Regions from separate parts of the Paenibacillus sp. CAU 1782 genome, predicted to be linked through region 1. Evidence: riboswitches for the same ligand, from Rfam matches in the RefSeq annotation. Region 1 holds a riboswitch; the other holds the start of a gene.
What was found. A riboswitch is a leader RNA that binds a small molecule or an ion and turns the genes downstream of it on or off. The one in region 1 is predicted to bind cyclic di-GMP.
Positions count from the first base shown of each region.

Region 2: linked by a shared signal. The riboswitch ahead of ACX93W_RS14520 (methyl-accepting chemotaxis protein) and the one ahead of ACX93W_RS18465 (transglutaminase-like domain-containing protein) in region 1 are both predicted to bind cyclic di-GMP.

Region 1 covers NZ_JBTOLL010000010.1:4-7,546, reverse strand. Annotated here, with positions in the region: gene ACX93W_RS18480 (beta-galactosidase) at 1-2,490, opposite strand, end outside; gene ACX93W_RS18475 (glycoside hydrolase family 125 protein) at 2,487-3,806, opposite strand; gene ACX93W_RS18470 (copper amine oxidase N-terminal domain-containing protein) at 4,085-5,086, shown strand; cyclic di-GMP riboswitch class I at 5,573-5,652, shown strand; cyclic di-GMP riboswitch class I at 5,728-5,808, shown strand; gene ACX93W_RS18465 (transglutaminase-like domain-containing protein) at 5,823-6,629, shown strand.
Region 2 covers NZ_JBTOLL010000005.1:228,354-235,896, forward strand. Annotated here, with positions in the region: gene ACX93W_RS14520 (methyl-accepting chemotaxis protein) at 1-1,619, opposite strand, end outside; cyclic di-GMP riboswitch class I at 1,711-1,796, opposite strand; gene ACX93W_RS14525 (alpha/beta fold hydrolase) at 2,050-3,093, opposite strand; gene ACX93W_RS14530 (TetR/AcrR family transcriptional regulator) at 3,090-3,749, opposite strand; gene ACX93W_RS14535 (SEC-C metal-binding domain-containing protein) at 3,916-5,271, shown strand; gene ACX93W_RS14540 (hypothetical protein) at 5,326-5,538, opposite strand; gene ACX93W_RS14545 (cobalamin-independent methionine synthase II family protein) at 5,931-7,091, shown strand; gene ACX93W_RS14550 (hypothetical protein) at 7,203-7,543, opposite strand, start outside.

The DNA.
Region 1 (7,543 bases):
GTCGTTGGAATACGGGAAAACAACCGCGATATCCTCTAGCTTCCGGTTCCGGAACAAGTCGCGGATTTCCGCCATAAATGATCCAAAGCGGTAGGAAACATCCGCTTCCGGCTTCTCCGTTCCGTCTGCGCGCAGCGCTCCGATATGGGACTCATTGGCATTGTCCATATAGAAGTTGGTGTTCCAGATCCATTGGACGGCGCCTGCTCCGCCGGCAGCAAAGGCGTAGGCGTATTTACGCTCCAAAATGTTGTGAAGCTCTTGTTCGGTCCGCTTGGCGCGGCCATCGGGCGTTTCCACATACATGATGCCCGTTTCCTGCACCAGGTTTGGCTTATCCGCCGTTTTGGCAAAAATGCCGTCCCACAGCAGTTGATCGTTCAGCCACCAGGAGTGAACCGTCGTATAGTCGACGGCTTCGCCGTAGAAGAAAGGCGATGGACGCTGCGCGCCGAGCGCTTCGTCCTGGCCGACCGTTACCATATGGTTCGGACATTCTTCCTTGATGGCGGCATACAGCTCGCTGGCCCAGCGGTTGTGCATGTCCATCGAGAACAGGACGTAGTCGAGCCATTGAAGCCCTTTTTTGCCCTGATGCATATCTTGTACGTCAAAATTGATTTTCTCTGCTTCAGGAGGCCCCGCTGCTTCAAAATCCGGCAGTTGAACCGGCGTCATATTCCATCTCTCCTGCAAAGCTTCGATCGAGCCATGGCGCTGACGCAGCCATGCCGAGTACGCTTCGCGTTCGTACACGTCGCCGCAGGTGCGCGGGCCGTCGGAGAAAATGCGAACCGGGTCGAACATCGAAGGTTCGTTGATCAGATCCCAATCCACGTTGGCTGTATCCCGATGACGGGACACGATGGCTCCGATAAACCGCTTCTGGGCTTCCACGCTGCGCGGGTCCAGATACGGATTGACGCCTTCCCAGGTTTCCGGAGTAAAGGAGAAAAACGTAAATGTAACCTGCAGATTGTAGCTTTTGGCTGTCAGCAGGAATGCGTCGATCGCCCGCAGGGCATCCTCCGAAGCATGGCCGTCTGTCTGCATAATATTGCGGTAGGCGGTCCAGATGCCGGTCCGAATCCAGTTGATGCCGGCATTGCTCATCTGCGCCATGTCGCGGCTCCAGACGGAAGCATTAGGCAGGAACAGGAACTTGCGCGCAACATCGGACGTCATGTAGGTCATGCCGACAACGGGCAGAGGGCGTCCGTCCTTTTGGAAGTAGTCGCGGTCGCAGGTCACGGGTTCGCCCTGTGCCAGGAAAGCGCGGTCCATCCCCCAGAAGCCTTGACGCAATACGCGAACCTCGCCGCTTGCCGCTTCGGCGCGACATACGACCTCATAGTAGCCGGACTGGATGTCAAAAGGAAGCGTGATGTGCCTAAAAGACAAGCGCTGGGACGATGTCACTTTCTCTTGATGTTCCCAGAGGCGCGATGCTTCCGATTGCCCAGCTGCTTCTCCTTGGCCTGCGGCTTCGCTCCGTGCGGAGAGGGCATCGGACTTCACAAAGTCGACTGTCAGAGTTACGTTCCACTCTTGACCTGACGTAGACGTTGGAGCAGCTTGACCGTCACCGGCTGCGTTGCTGGCCGGAGCTGCCGCATTGGCCGATCCTGAAGCGGTTTGCGATGCCGCCGCTCCAGCGGATGAAGCGTTCTTTTTGCCGGTTGGTGCGCCGCCTTGACCCAGCCATTGATGCTGGAACGTTAAAGTGGCCCGTTCACCCGGCTCGTAGGACGCGTAGTTTGGCTTCAGCCAAAACTCGGTCACGGACGCTGCGCAATAACGCGCCCAAGCCAGCAGCTGTTCAGCGCCGCCATTTTGCCAAAAGCGATCTCCGATCGTCTGGTTTACGAACAGCCAGCGTCCGCCCTGGAATTTGCCTTTGGTATTTTCCCAAAGCACAACGGGCGCAGCGACGGAACGTCCGTCTTGCGATACCCCGGTCAGCAGCGGAAACAGATGAGCGTCCATTGGGCCTGCGGAGCCCATCTGATGAGGAAGCTCGCTGTTTTTGGATACATGCGGCACCATATTCCATGTTGGCTCTATATCGAACAGAATCTCCGCGCCCTGCAGCAGAGGAATGTCCGAATTGGCGGACAAGCTCGCAACGGGTGCAGGATCAACCGGCAAAACCTCATGGATGTGCAGCTCTTGGTGGTAGGCCGTTTGTTCGGTGCCGGCTTTCCAGCCGGACTCGGTCCGTTCAACAGGAAAGCGGAACGGGGCTCCGCCGGCGCTAATTAATCCGCCGCCGCGCTTCAGAAACGCAGTGATGCTGCCCCAAGCCGCTTTAGGGAAATACGGCGCATGCAGATTGACGAATACGCCTTCATTTAGCTCATCAAGCTTTTCAGCCAACTGTTCGGCAAGAACGAGCGTGGCATTTTCCGCAAGCTGTTGAATGCCCTCCAGGGAAGCCCTGGAGGGTGTCGGAAACTGTGAATCGGCAAAAATCAGGATCGATTTGCTCATAGTAAGTTGTCCTTCATCGCTTTGTATACGAGCTGGGAGAACAGGCTGTTGGACCAGGCGAACCATTTGCGCGTGAACTGAGTCGGATCGTCGGAATGGAACCCTTCGTGCATGAAGCCGGTATCGGCATCGGTGGACTCCAGCCAGTTAATCATTTTCAGCTTTTCTTCTTTGTCGGTAGCTGTCAGTCCTTGCATGGACAATGCCATGTGCCAGATATAGCCCGGAGGCGTGTGCGGGCTTCCGATGCCGCTAGCCGCGCTTCCTTCGTAGTAGAAAGGATTTTCTTTGCTAAGCGCAAAACGTCTGGTGTTGAGATAGATAGGATCGTCAGCCGGAGCATAGCCGAGATAGCTGATCGACATCAAACCAGGCGTACCCGCATCATCCATCAGACAGTAATTGCCGTAGCCGTCGGTTTCATAGGCGTAGATTTTTCCGAATTCAGGATGGTTATACATGCCGTACAGCTCGATGCCGTGATTAACGTCGGCCTCAAGCGCCGCAAGCTCCTGAACAAGCTTCATGTCGCGGAAAACCCATTCCGCAATTTCACCCATCTGGCGAAGAGATACAACGGCAAACATATTGGCAGGCACGTTGTAATGGAAATCGCAGGCATCGTCGCTGGAACGGAAGCCGGACCAGATCATGCCGGTATAGTTGACAGGCATGCCGAGGCCGTTGTTGCGCAGCGAATCGGTTGGAATGCCGTTGTTGCGGGTAAAGCGGTAAGGCGATTTTTCAAAATGGTGCTGCTCTGTGCGCCACAGATCCAGAATGGCCAGCATAGCTTGCTTGAAGCCCGCGTCGAAAATATCCGCATTGCCGGTTTCTTTCCAGTACAGATAAGCCAGACGAATGCTGAAGCAGATGGAATCCAGCTCGAACTTGCGCTCCCAAACCCATGGTGACATGTCCGTTTCGTCCGTTGTATTCCAATGCCAATCGTTCGCGCTTTCATTGAATGCGTTCGCATAGGGATCGATCAGAATCATTTCCATATGACGTTTGATCAAACCGGCGATAATGCGCCCAAGATCCTCGTCTTCGGCCGCCAGCGGAACGTAGTGGATCACTTGCTCAACGGAATCGCGCAGCCACATGGCCGGGATGTCGCCAGTGATGACGAAGGTCGTGCCGTCGGGCATCAGCTTTGTAGTGGTTTCAAGCGTATTGGGAAAACAGTTTTTAAACAGCTGAAGTAATTTTGGTCGATGAGCCAGCTTTTGCTCAGCCTCGCGCAGCACATCTTGTACAGCGTTTGGCAATTCCAGGCTCGGGATTGTAACTTTTGGCAATCTGAATTGTTCCATGAATCGGGAACCCCCTCAAAACGAATAGTGCTACCTTTAAGTGCATGTTCAAAAAGTCCTCTAAGATAAGCTTACCTTAAAAATAACGGATTAAGCCTCATGCCGACAGCTAACAAATTAAAGGAATGCGGTAAAAATTAAAGAAAGCTGCCGATTGCCTTCTGTCTGCTCTTTTCGCATACGGAGGCAAGCCGTTTTTATGAGGGGAATGGTTGGAGATTGGTACATTATGCTATACAATAAGCTTAATAGAGTTAAGAAAGGAAGGAGATTTATTCGTGCATTCATTAAAAAGAACGGTTGCCCTGACATTTGCCATGCTGCTGCTGTTGGGACTTATCCCTGCTGGCGTGTGGGCTGCCGATGCTTCAAAACCGACCGTGGTCAATGTCAAAACCCAAGCGGTCGGACTCGTATTTGACGGACAAGAGCTGAAGCTGCCGGAAGGCCAGCATTCTTTTATCTATCAAGGCAGGGTGTATCTTCCCATTCGTTACATATCGTATGCTCTTCAGCAAACAGTAGGCTGGGACGGCAAAAAGCTGCAGGTAACAGTGGATGAGCCAAACGAAAAAGAGCTGGAGGAGCTTCAAAAGCAGCTTTTGAACAATAGCTCAAGCAAAGTCAAAGACTTTAAAAGCGTAAACCTGCCGGTTCGCACGATTAATGCGACGCTGCTCTTTAATGGAACAGCCAAAACATTGCCGGAAGGTCAGTCTCTGTTTATTTACAGCGGCACGATCTATGTTCCGGTTCGCTTCCTTGCTGAAGCGATCGGCACGGAAATGAATTGGGACCCTGTGAGCCGGACGGTAAACGGAGAATCCGAGGCGTATCGGGCACAATTTAATGAAGAAACGGTTCCCGGCAAACCGGGCGGCAATAATGGCGGTGCGTCTGGCGAAAATGGCGGAGCGGGAACGCAGCCTGTAGCGGGCGGCGGCGCAGGCGGTGGGGGCGTTCCTGCCAAACTGACCTACGAGCAAATTACAGCTAGCGCGCAGAGCTCTCTTGAAACGTTGAGAGACAGCTGCAAGGCAACATTGATCGGTCTGGGACTGGACTATTATGCAACAAGCGACGCCGCCGCAAAAGCACAGATTAAAGCCCAGATTAGCAAGGAAGTGGATAGCTGCACAAGCAAGTTTGAATCCCTTTTGTCCAGCGTATCTGCAAGTCTAACCGCAAACGGTTATAGTACAGATATCATTGAGGAGTATCGCAAAGCGTTCCAGGCGGAACTGGCCGCTGGTCGAGCTATAGCCGGGAATCTGGGTTAACGGTCAAAAGAGCCAGCATGTTTGGCGAATTCCTTCTTCTTCACATATTTGAATGGAAATAAGGGGCTGTCCAAAAAGTCAAACGCTCTAACGGACACGGAAGTCCGTTAGACGCGTAAAACGCAGATTTTGAAATGCTAACGGACATCCTTGTCCGTTAGAGCCCCAAAATGGGTAATTATTGGATAATTTTCGCTGTAACGGACATCAATGTCCGTTACAAACGCAAAAAGCTAAAAAATAAGCGCTAACGGACACGGATGTCCATTAGCGTTTTTAATTGAATCAGATACGCGGATCGGCTTTTCGGACAGCCCCTTTGTATGCTGCCAGACCTAACTGCATCCAGGCTTGTTCACTCCTTCGACGTCATTTGTTCAATGGAGCGACAGGTAACGGCAGAATTGTTGTCAGGCAGTGGTTTATTTTTCTATGAATCTATTGAATTGTGACAAAATCGTGGTAGAATAGAACTAGATAAGCAATACACGATAACGGCAAACCTATCGAAAGGTAGGGACGCAAAGCTATAGGGCCTTCCTAATTGATGGCAGCCAGCTACCGAATGGACATGCTTTTTTTGTTTTTTCTGGCCCTTTTTTGAACAAAAGTAGGCCAATATTGAACAAAAGAAAACCTAACACCGATAATAGCAAACCTATCGAAAGGTAGGGACGCAAAGCTATAGGGCCTTCTACACAGATGGCAGCCTGGCCGCCGAAAGGGGATTTTCTTCATGCGTAAACTCATTACGATGGCAATTGCCGTAATTCTCCTGTTCACTTCTGTGCAAGTTGCATCGGCACAAACCTCGAAAGGTACTGAATGGTTGGGCACCGATCTTCTGTCTCAAGGCGCCATTTCGGTTACCTACAAAGTAAACCCCAACGTTTCGACCAAACTAATGATCACCAAAGGCAAAGAAAGCTACACGTACAATTTGATCGCCGGACAAGCTACAGAGACGTTCCCTTTGCAACTGGGCAATGGCGAATACAAAGTCACTGTGCTGGAGCATGTATCTGATAAAAAGTTCAAAGGCGTCCTGCAAAGCACGGTGACGTTGAATGTGAAGGATGAAAAAGCGGTTTATCTTAACTCTATTCAAAATGTCAGCTGGACAAGCACCAGCAAAGCGATTGTTCAAGCTTCCCAATTGGCTAAAGGCAAAAAGACGGACGAAGAAAAAGTTAAGGCTGTTTATGACTATGTCATTGCAAACATCGCCTACGATAAAAAATTGGCGGCCAATGTGCCCGCTGATTATCTTCCCAGCATTGACCGCACATTTTCGACAAGAAAAGATATTTGCTACGGGTATGCCGCGTTAACTGCGGGTATGCTTCGCAGCCTCGGTATTCCAACCAAACTCGTGATGGGCGAATCGGATTATGTGGATGTCTATCATGCTTGGAATGAGGTTTATTTGAACGGCAAGTGGGTCATCATCGATACGACAGTGGATGCGGGTTTAAAAGCAGGCAACAAAAAAATAGAGATGATTAAAGAAGCCGGCAAATACACAGCGGCTAAAAAGTACTAATACCATACATGCACACTTAAACAGCTCGCCGATATGGCGGGCTTTTTTTAATTGCAGCTGGCGAGCCTATGACGGTTAAAATATCCGTTTTCTTTTGTTGGCCTTATATTTGTACCAATACTTCCCGTCTTCATCCTTAAACAAACGTATGCCAAAAATCTTCAAAGGAGTCTGCAGCTCTGTAAACATCATATATCCGGACAGAGATCATCACCTCGCTTTACATCTATTGGAATTATAGCAAATTCAATAGAAAAAATACAGGACTAAAGTATGATTAACAGGTAAAAATGCCTACGTCAAACAAGTATAGATAAACAGATAAAGATCCGGTAGTGATTGTTGTCACTTTTTTGTCATGTGACAAAACACAATAGAAGCCGCCCCATTGACAAGGTTACGGGGACGAAGTAAAACTGCGGTAATGTATTTTGAAAAAATAGTTTTGTAGAGGTTTTTCGAAGAGTCCGATTTCTCATTGCGAGGCATAGCTGGCTGCAGAATCAGTATCAAATAAGAGATCTAGCCGAATGAAGCATAGGGAAACGAAGATTCTTACTCTATCAGTAATGAGGTGCCCATACAGTTATCACCGTTATCACTGCGTTAATATCTAGATCAATCCCGACAAACTGCATATTTTACGCGCCGAGGGTAATTCAGAATGACTGAAAATATATGTTTATAATTGTGTATATTAATGAAGTAATTTTTTAAAGCAATAATTAATCACAGGAATTTCGACAAAATATAAGAAAATCCGAAAAAAAGGGTTGCAATGTATATAAGGGTCGTGTTATATTATTTAAGTCGCCGCTGAGACATGCGGGACACACGAAACAAAACGAAACAAAAGCTTGTTCTTTGAAAACTGAACAACGAGTGAAACTGCCCTGTTTAATCTCCTTGAGAAG
Region 2 (7,543 bases), on a different contig from region 1:
TCGGCTTGTACCTGATGGATGAGATCGGCAATCTGATTGGCGGATTCCGTCGATTGCTCGGCAAGCTTGCGGATTTCATCCGCCACGACAGCAAATCCCTTCCCATGGACTCCTGCTCTGGCAGCCTCGATCGAAGCGTTGAGCGCCAAAATATTGGTTTGGGAAGCAATCGATGTAATCAGGGACGTAATGTCGCCGATTTCCTCCGAACGCACGCTTAACCGCTTAATGCCTGAAGCAGCTTCGTTAACCGTCTGCTGGATGGAATCCATCTGATTGGTCAAGCCGATGACGGCTTCATTGCCTGTTTTTGCTCCTTGGGAAGCCTCGGCGGCAATGCCGGAGGTTTGGTTGGATGTGTTCAAAATACCATAGACGCCCCCTCCGATTTCCCCAATCAAGCCCAAATTCCGCTCATACCCCGTCATCTGGCCTTGCAGCCCGGCATTTGCCTGCTGAATATTGGTTGTGGTTTGCTGAACCGTAGATGAGATTTGATCCACGTTGCCCAATAGATGAGACGATGAGCCGGCTACAACCTGTCCCTTATCCAAAATGGATATGATCAGCCCCTGCAGATTTTCAAGCATTCCGTTAAAGCTTCTCGAAAGCTCGCCGATTTCATCCTTGGTTTCAAATGCCAGCCTAGAGGACAAGTCTCCTTCGCTCGCGGAAAGCCCCTTTAGCTTTTCGTTCATGACGGAAAGCGGCTTTAACGTTTTGCGCATGACCGTATAAATGATTGCAGCGGAAACCAGAAGACAAACTATCGTGACCATAATTGAAAATCGCAGCAAGGCGTTGGCTTCGGCATAGGCTTCGCTCTTGGGAACCATGATTGCAATGCCCCAATCCATCATTCCTGATTTACCGTAAACGATCATATGATCCGATCCATCAATAACGGCTTCACCCAACCCCGTATCGCCATTGGTGCTTTCAGCTACGATTTTATTAATCGTTTCATTCCCGTAATCGGCCATATTTTTCTGCAGGGTATCTTCAGGATTCTGGCTGGCCACAACCGTGCCTTCCTTTGTATATACAATCGCATGGCCGCTTTGGCCCAATTTCACCTTGGAGATCAGATCAATCAAGTCTTGTATAGGCTGACCTCCGTTGCCGACGCCAACGATATTTCCTTGGTCGTCCCTTACAGGAGTAGCCGTAAGCACAATCGGCGTCCCCTCAACCCCGGGAGACTTCGAGCCTACCGGATCGATGGTGACGGTCTCGCCGTTGATCGCCCTTTGAAAATGAGGAAAATCCTTTACATTCGTTGTGGCTCCCGGCAAATAAAGCGTGCCGTCCGGGGCAATAAACGCAAATTCATCCGGATTTTCGGTAATGTCCGTCATTCGGTTGCTGTAAGCAAGAATTTTGGGAATGTCTCTGTTTCTCACGTCATCCGATTGGCTTAATGCCTGGTATTTGGCCTGGGTGCCCTGAATCCATATATCGATGTAATTTTGAACAACGGACAGCTGCTGCTCCGCCTGTTCCTTAAAGTTTTCCTCCAATGTCGTTTTGGCCCTATCGTAGCCAAGGAAAGACACACAGCTTAGCGATACGGTCATTAATAGAGTGGTAATCAGGCTGCTTTTGACGGTTAGTTTCATTGTAATCACTCTTTTTCTATCGAAAATTTTTGGAATACAAAAAAATCCAGTCCGAATAGACTGGATTTTGCGTGCACATAACCCTTCCTTATTCGGCGGCCCGGCTGTCATCGCGCGTAACGCATTAGACCCGCAGCTTTGCGTCCCCGCCTTTCGGCGAGTTTGCCTTTATCGAAAAGAATATCGGTTAAATGACACTTTTCTTTTATAGTTGTGCATTAATTATTTATCAAAATCCTTTTAAAACGACACATTCAGGAAAAAGGATGCGGAATCGCCAGCATTGGCGCGTCTTATATCGCCGCCATCTTAACCAGCATTTACGTTCGCACAGGGCCATCATAACACAGCCATTTCAGGGCTAACGACAGTGGTTGGCAAAAACAGGATGAATGACCCTGTTAAAAACAGGAATGAACCAAGCCCTAAGTCATACAACGGAATGGCGAGAGAGATGTCGCAGCTCGCGAATGAAATGCTGTTCATTATTTTTCGTATCGTCAGGGTGGAAGGCATGTCCGGATCGAGGCGCCCAGATTAACTGTTTGTGTTTGGCTTCCAACTCATTATAAAAGCTCTCCACTAAGCTTCCGTGCACCTGAAAGTCTTTGGCGCCATGAATGAAAGTAACAGGAAGATCTATTTTGTACCCATCGCCCATGATCTGGTGATTACTTAATTCCTCCACGAAACGCTGCGTATAGACCAGCTTAAATCCCCTGTAAAAGCTATTGATAATATCCTTAAACGAATAAGTCTCCGACCGCAGCATATTGATGAAAATCCCCCACATGCCAGGGTGCTTGATCGCTTCATCGGTGTAGATCAGAGTATTGAACCTTTGCTGCCAAATCCGCATAGTTGCCCATTGCTTAAAGCTTTCCGTAAACGGAGGTTCGCCTATTGCTTGAAGCTCGCGCAAAGCTTTTTGGTTCCCTCGTTTTGCCGCCTCTTGTTTCAGCCACTCCAACGAAAGCCTGTCGTTTTCAGTCCAGCTGACCAATTGCGAAAAACCCGTATACGAATAAAATTTGTGCGGCGAACGAACAGCCAGACTTAAACCGATCGTGGAGCCCCAGGAATGGCCTGCGAGGAAAATTTTAGTTTGCTTAAAGCGTTGGCGCAAATAGTCCGTTAACTCCTCCGCATCGGATATAAATTGCCCCACGGTTAAGGTCTCCCGGGGAATTGTTTTGGAGTAAGATTTCCCCGTCCCTCTCTGATCCCAAAACACAACGACAAAATGCTTCACTAATTCCCGGGTATTGGTCACAATCGTATAGTCTTGTCCCTTGGATGAAACCCCAGGCATGGGCATCGAGGGTCCTCCATGAAGGATTAACAGCACCGGTTTGCCAGGGTTCTCTCCCTGCAAAAGAATGCATTGCTCGACACCTCCAAGGACCAGCTTTTCTACCGAGCTAATTCCCGTCCGAGGTATGCAAAAATCGCGTTTGGCAAACCGCTTTATCATTGCTTCGCCCCCGACGCATTCACGAAATATTGGATATGGTTCGCAACATGCAGCTCAACGCCATCCGTCGTTTGCCCCTGCGACCGTAACAGAATGTAGTCCATAACCATCATAAACAACGGGTATTGATATTCCACCGCCAGCAGTTTGGGATCCATTGCCTTTAACTTGCCTGCTTCCGCCATTTTTGCAAACACGATAGCCAGACATTCCACTGTTTTTGCGACAATATCCCCACTGTAAATTTCTGCGGCCTTGGCATGCCGGAAAAGCTCGAGATAGACAATACGCCACATTTTCTGATGGATGGAGTCATCGATATGGCGTTTGAAGTTCAACCATCCTTGCTCCAAAAACGACTTTAAGTCCATCTCCATCGCAATCTGATCCACCTTCTCCATCGGGGGCAATATTTCCGAGCAGGATTGGCGAAAGTTCCAAAAGATCGTCTCGATCAGCTCATCCTTGTTTTTGAAATGTTTGTATAAGGAGCTTTCCTTGATCCCCACCTCTTTCGTAATGTCCCGGATCGAGACACCGCTGTATCCTCGCCTCGAAAATAGATCAATCGATGTCTCCATAATCTTTATTTTTGTCTGGTTCGTAATGGCATTGGCAGCCAAGTCTGCATACACCCGATTTCTCTCTATGCTCAACAGATAAAACCTCCCGCAAATAAGGCTAACGGCCGTTAGCTTGATTATAAGGATAACAGTCGTTAGCCGTCAAGTTTTAGAGGATTTGGCAAACTCCAAGTTTCTTCCTTTGCTATTGAACTGATTTAGGCGATAATAGGATAGAATCAATAACTTTGGAGGTCCCATGAAGAAATTAGGAAGAAATGACGCTTGCCACTGCGGCAGCGGATTGAAGTACAAAAAGTGTTGCTTAAGCAAGGACGAGGCTGGAAAAGTAGTTCCGATTACTTCCTCGCGGCCCCTTTCTTTAACAGATATGATTGACCAGCAACTCCAATGGCCAAACGAGCTGCATCAGCAGATCGCGCATCACTTTCTGCAAAATACGACCGGCTTATACTCGGATGAGCTCATTGGCAGCTTTATTAAAATCTGGAACGCATACGCCCATGAAAGCCGCCCTATCTCGCAAAAGCTGGGAACATTCCCTGCGGCGCTGGAATATTTGCTTTGCCAAAATTACGATTATCCTGCTACCCAAAGCGAGCTAGCCAAGAAATACGGAATTTCTGCCACAACGTTATCAAACAGAGCGGAACAGATTTACTTTTTCTTGGAGGATCATGCCGATATGCTCACTGTGCCCAACGGGCAGCAGCATTCGGCCGCCGACAATCCGGGCTCACGAGTTGCCATGGAACAGCAAATAGCCCGAATTCACGCCCTGCTTGACGAGCAGAATTTCGAAACGATAGAAGAGGCCAATGCTTTTTTACAAAAAAATATGCACAAAGCCCCTTCCGGCCGCAACAGCCAGAGCAAGGAAGAGCAAGCCTCCGACTTGATCTATTCGGCATGGGAAGAATCCGATCCGAAACGCCGGATTAAGCTGGCTCAGGATGCGCTGGCGCTTCACCCCGAAAGCGGAGATGCCTATAACATTTTAGCCGAATGCACATCAACGCCCAAGGAAGCCGCCTACTTCTACAGGCAAGGGATGAAGGTTGAGGAAAATCGTTTGGGCAAGGCCTTTTTCGAGGAGAACAAGGGATACTTCTGGGGGTACCTGCCGACAAGACCTTTTATGAGAGCAAAATTCGGACTTGCGCAGATCTGTGCGATGATGGACAATATGGCCGAAGCCATCCAGCATTACCGCGAGCTGCTGGAGTTGAATCCAAATGATAATCAAGGCGTACGAGAGCTGCTGCTGACCGCTTATCTGGAGACGGAGGACTGGAAATCCGCCAACCTTCTCTTTCAACAATACAGCGAGGATGAAAGCGCCGCTTATCACTATAGCCGGGTTCTCGTTGAATACAACTTAAATGGAAAAACTTCTCGTCTGACATCGCTGATTAAAACGGCGATTTCGCATAATCCGTTTGTCCCGGCGTATCTTCAAGGTACAAAAAGGATGCCTCGCAGCGTACCCAATGTTATTGGGTTTGGAGATGAAAGGGAAGCTATTGTTTACGTTTCCGGGAATCGTCACCTTTGGCTGGCCAAGGGCGAATTGTTGAATTTGCTTTCGAAATAGAATAGGACAAGGGGAGCTGATCCGTTACATGCGGCTCCCTGGTTTTTTGTACGCCTACAGCCGTTCTCCACACCTCTTCATAAAACCCATCAGACTCACCATGAGAATAATCGAGCCTACAAACAATGCTATGGCCATCAAAACAAATAACGCCGGAATAATGACTACCACCATACAGACGAGGCTCACAATTTGGATAACAAGAAAAAACGTCCATTTTTTACCCGCTTCCTCCGCAAGATCGCTTTGATCCGCTCTGAACGCCATCTCCCTAATCCCCATCAGCAAATGGTAAACAACGGCTAAAACCAATAGGATAGATACGATCCCAAACAACAGACTAAACAAATCGACATTGAGGTTGTCAGCCGGGACCTGATATCCGGTAAAACATCAAAGCCTTGAATTCTGAAACTGAACATGATAAACAAAAATCCCCAGAAAAACTTGTTAAAAGCACCTTGATTCATAAGCCCTCCTTATTTTTGTTTTTATTACAATTATACACAAAGAAGCATTTGCTGATGAGCAAATATCCGATTCGATATAGCTTTTACCTATAACCAGGTATGTTTTTTTCGTATTACCTCTATCTTTGGCCCCCATGCTACAATTTAAAAATTACAATTGCGACCAGACAAAATGAGGAGGTTCTTTGAATGACCGATAAATTCCAGATCGTAGGCAGCTTATTGCGTCCCAACGAGTTATTGAAATATAAAACCCAAATCGAACACCGCGATGATATCCATTACCCTTTTTATGAAAACTTTGAAGGCTATGAGCAATGTGAAGATAAAGCGATTCAACAAGTTGTTCAAAAGGAAATCCAGCAAAACTTGTCGGTTATTACCGATGGCGAATTTTCCAAATCGATGTGGCATCTGGATTTTGTATGGGGCTTTGAAGGCGTTGACCGTTACATCGCAGATCATGGATACTTTTTCCGCGATACCGACGGGAGCTCCAAATATGAAACGCGCAAAGACATCGGCTTGCGCATTACTGGCGAGCTAAGCGGCAAAAACCACCACTTTATCAGCATTTTCAAAAAGCTCAAGGAAACGGCTGGCGATCATGAAACAAAGCTTTGTGTACCGTCTCCTTCGCATATTTTTGGCGAGCTTTCCTGGTCGGACAATATCGGCGGCACAGCGGCTGTCTATAAGGATACAAGCGGGCTTAAACAAGGCCTGGTGAAGGCATACAAGGAATTCGTGGAGGAATTTGCCGCGGCCGGCGGAAAAATTCTGCAATTCGATGACTGCTTGTGGGAGCTCTTTGCCGATGATAACCCTAACTCCCCTTACACGGGCGAAAATATTAATCAAGAGGAAGTTCAAGCACTGGCTACCGAATTTATTGATATCAACAATACAATCATCGATTTTGGCCATAGTCTGGGGCTGAAAATGTGGACCCACAACTGCCGCGGCAACTATGATTCCCGCAACATGGGCGGCGGCTCCTACGCCAAAATCGCCAATCTGTTCCTGAAGCAGCTGAAATACGACCGCTTCTTCCTGGAATGGGACGATGAGCGCGCAGGTTCCATTGAAGCGCTGGAGGTTTTCAAGGATAAACCCGAAACCGAGATTGTATTGGGACTATTGTCCTCCAAAACCAATACGCTTGATGACGAGGAACGCGTATTCAAGCTGCTGGACGAAGCCTCCAAAATCATTGATAAGGACCGCCTGCTGCTGTCCCATCAATGCGGATTTGCTTCCTGCGACGGCGGCAACGAGTTAAGCGAAACGGAGCAATGGGCAAAAATCGGCCAAGGCCAAAAGATTGCCAAGCAGTATTGGGGCAACTGAGAACGGAGACCACACGCTTCTTGTGCGGCAAATAGCTAATGAAGAAGGATGCCCTGCTGGCTGCAATAAACAGCAGGGCATCCCTTTTTTTATTTCACCGCTTCATACCGGTTAATCTGATGTTGGGACCAGGCTTTGTGCAAACTTAAACAACTCTTCTTTCGGCATTTCATAGCCGTCTAATGTACCGCTTGAAACCGTATATTGAAGTTTATTACCGCCATGAGATAGTACAAATGTTAGCATCTTCATGCTTGGTTCATAAATCGCTTCCGTACCATCTCCCAAGTCTACAATTTCGATATCCCCATGCTGAAGACTGCCTACCGAGGTATAGCCCGTTGCCTCTGTAATGCCAACACTCAGATTGCTATAAATCGGATAACCTTTACCTGTATCCACTTCCTTCATATAGTTGTATCTGATCATGCCCGTTTCGAAATGAAATGACC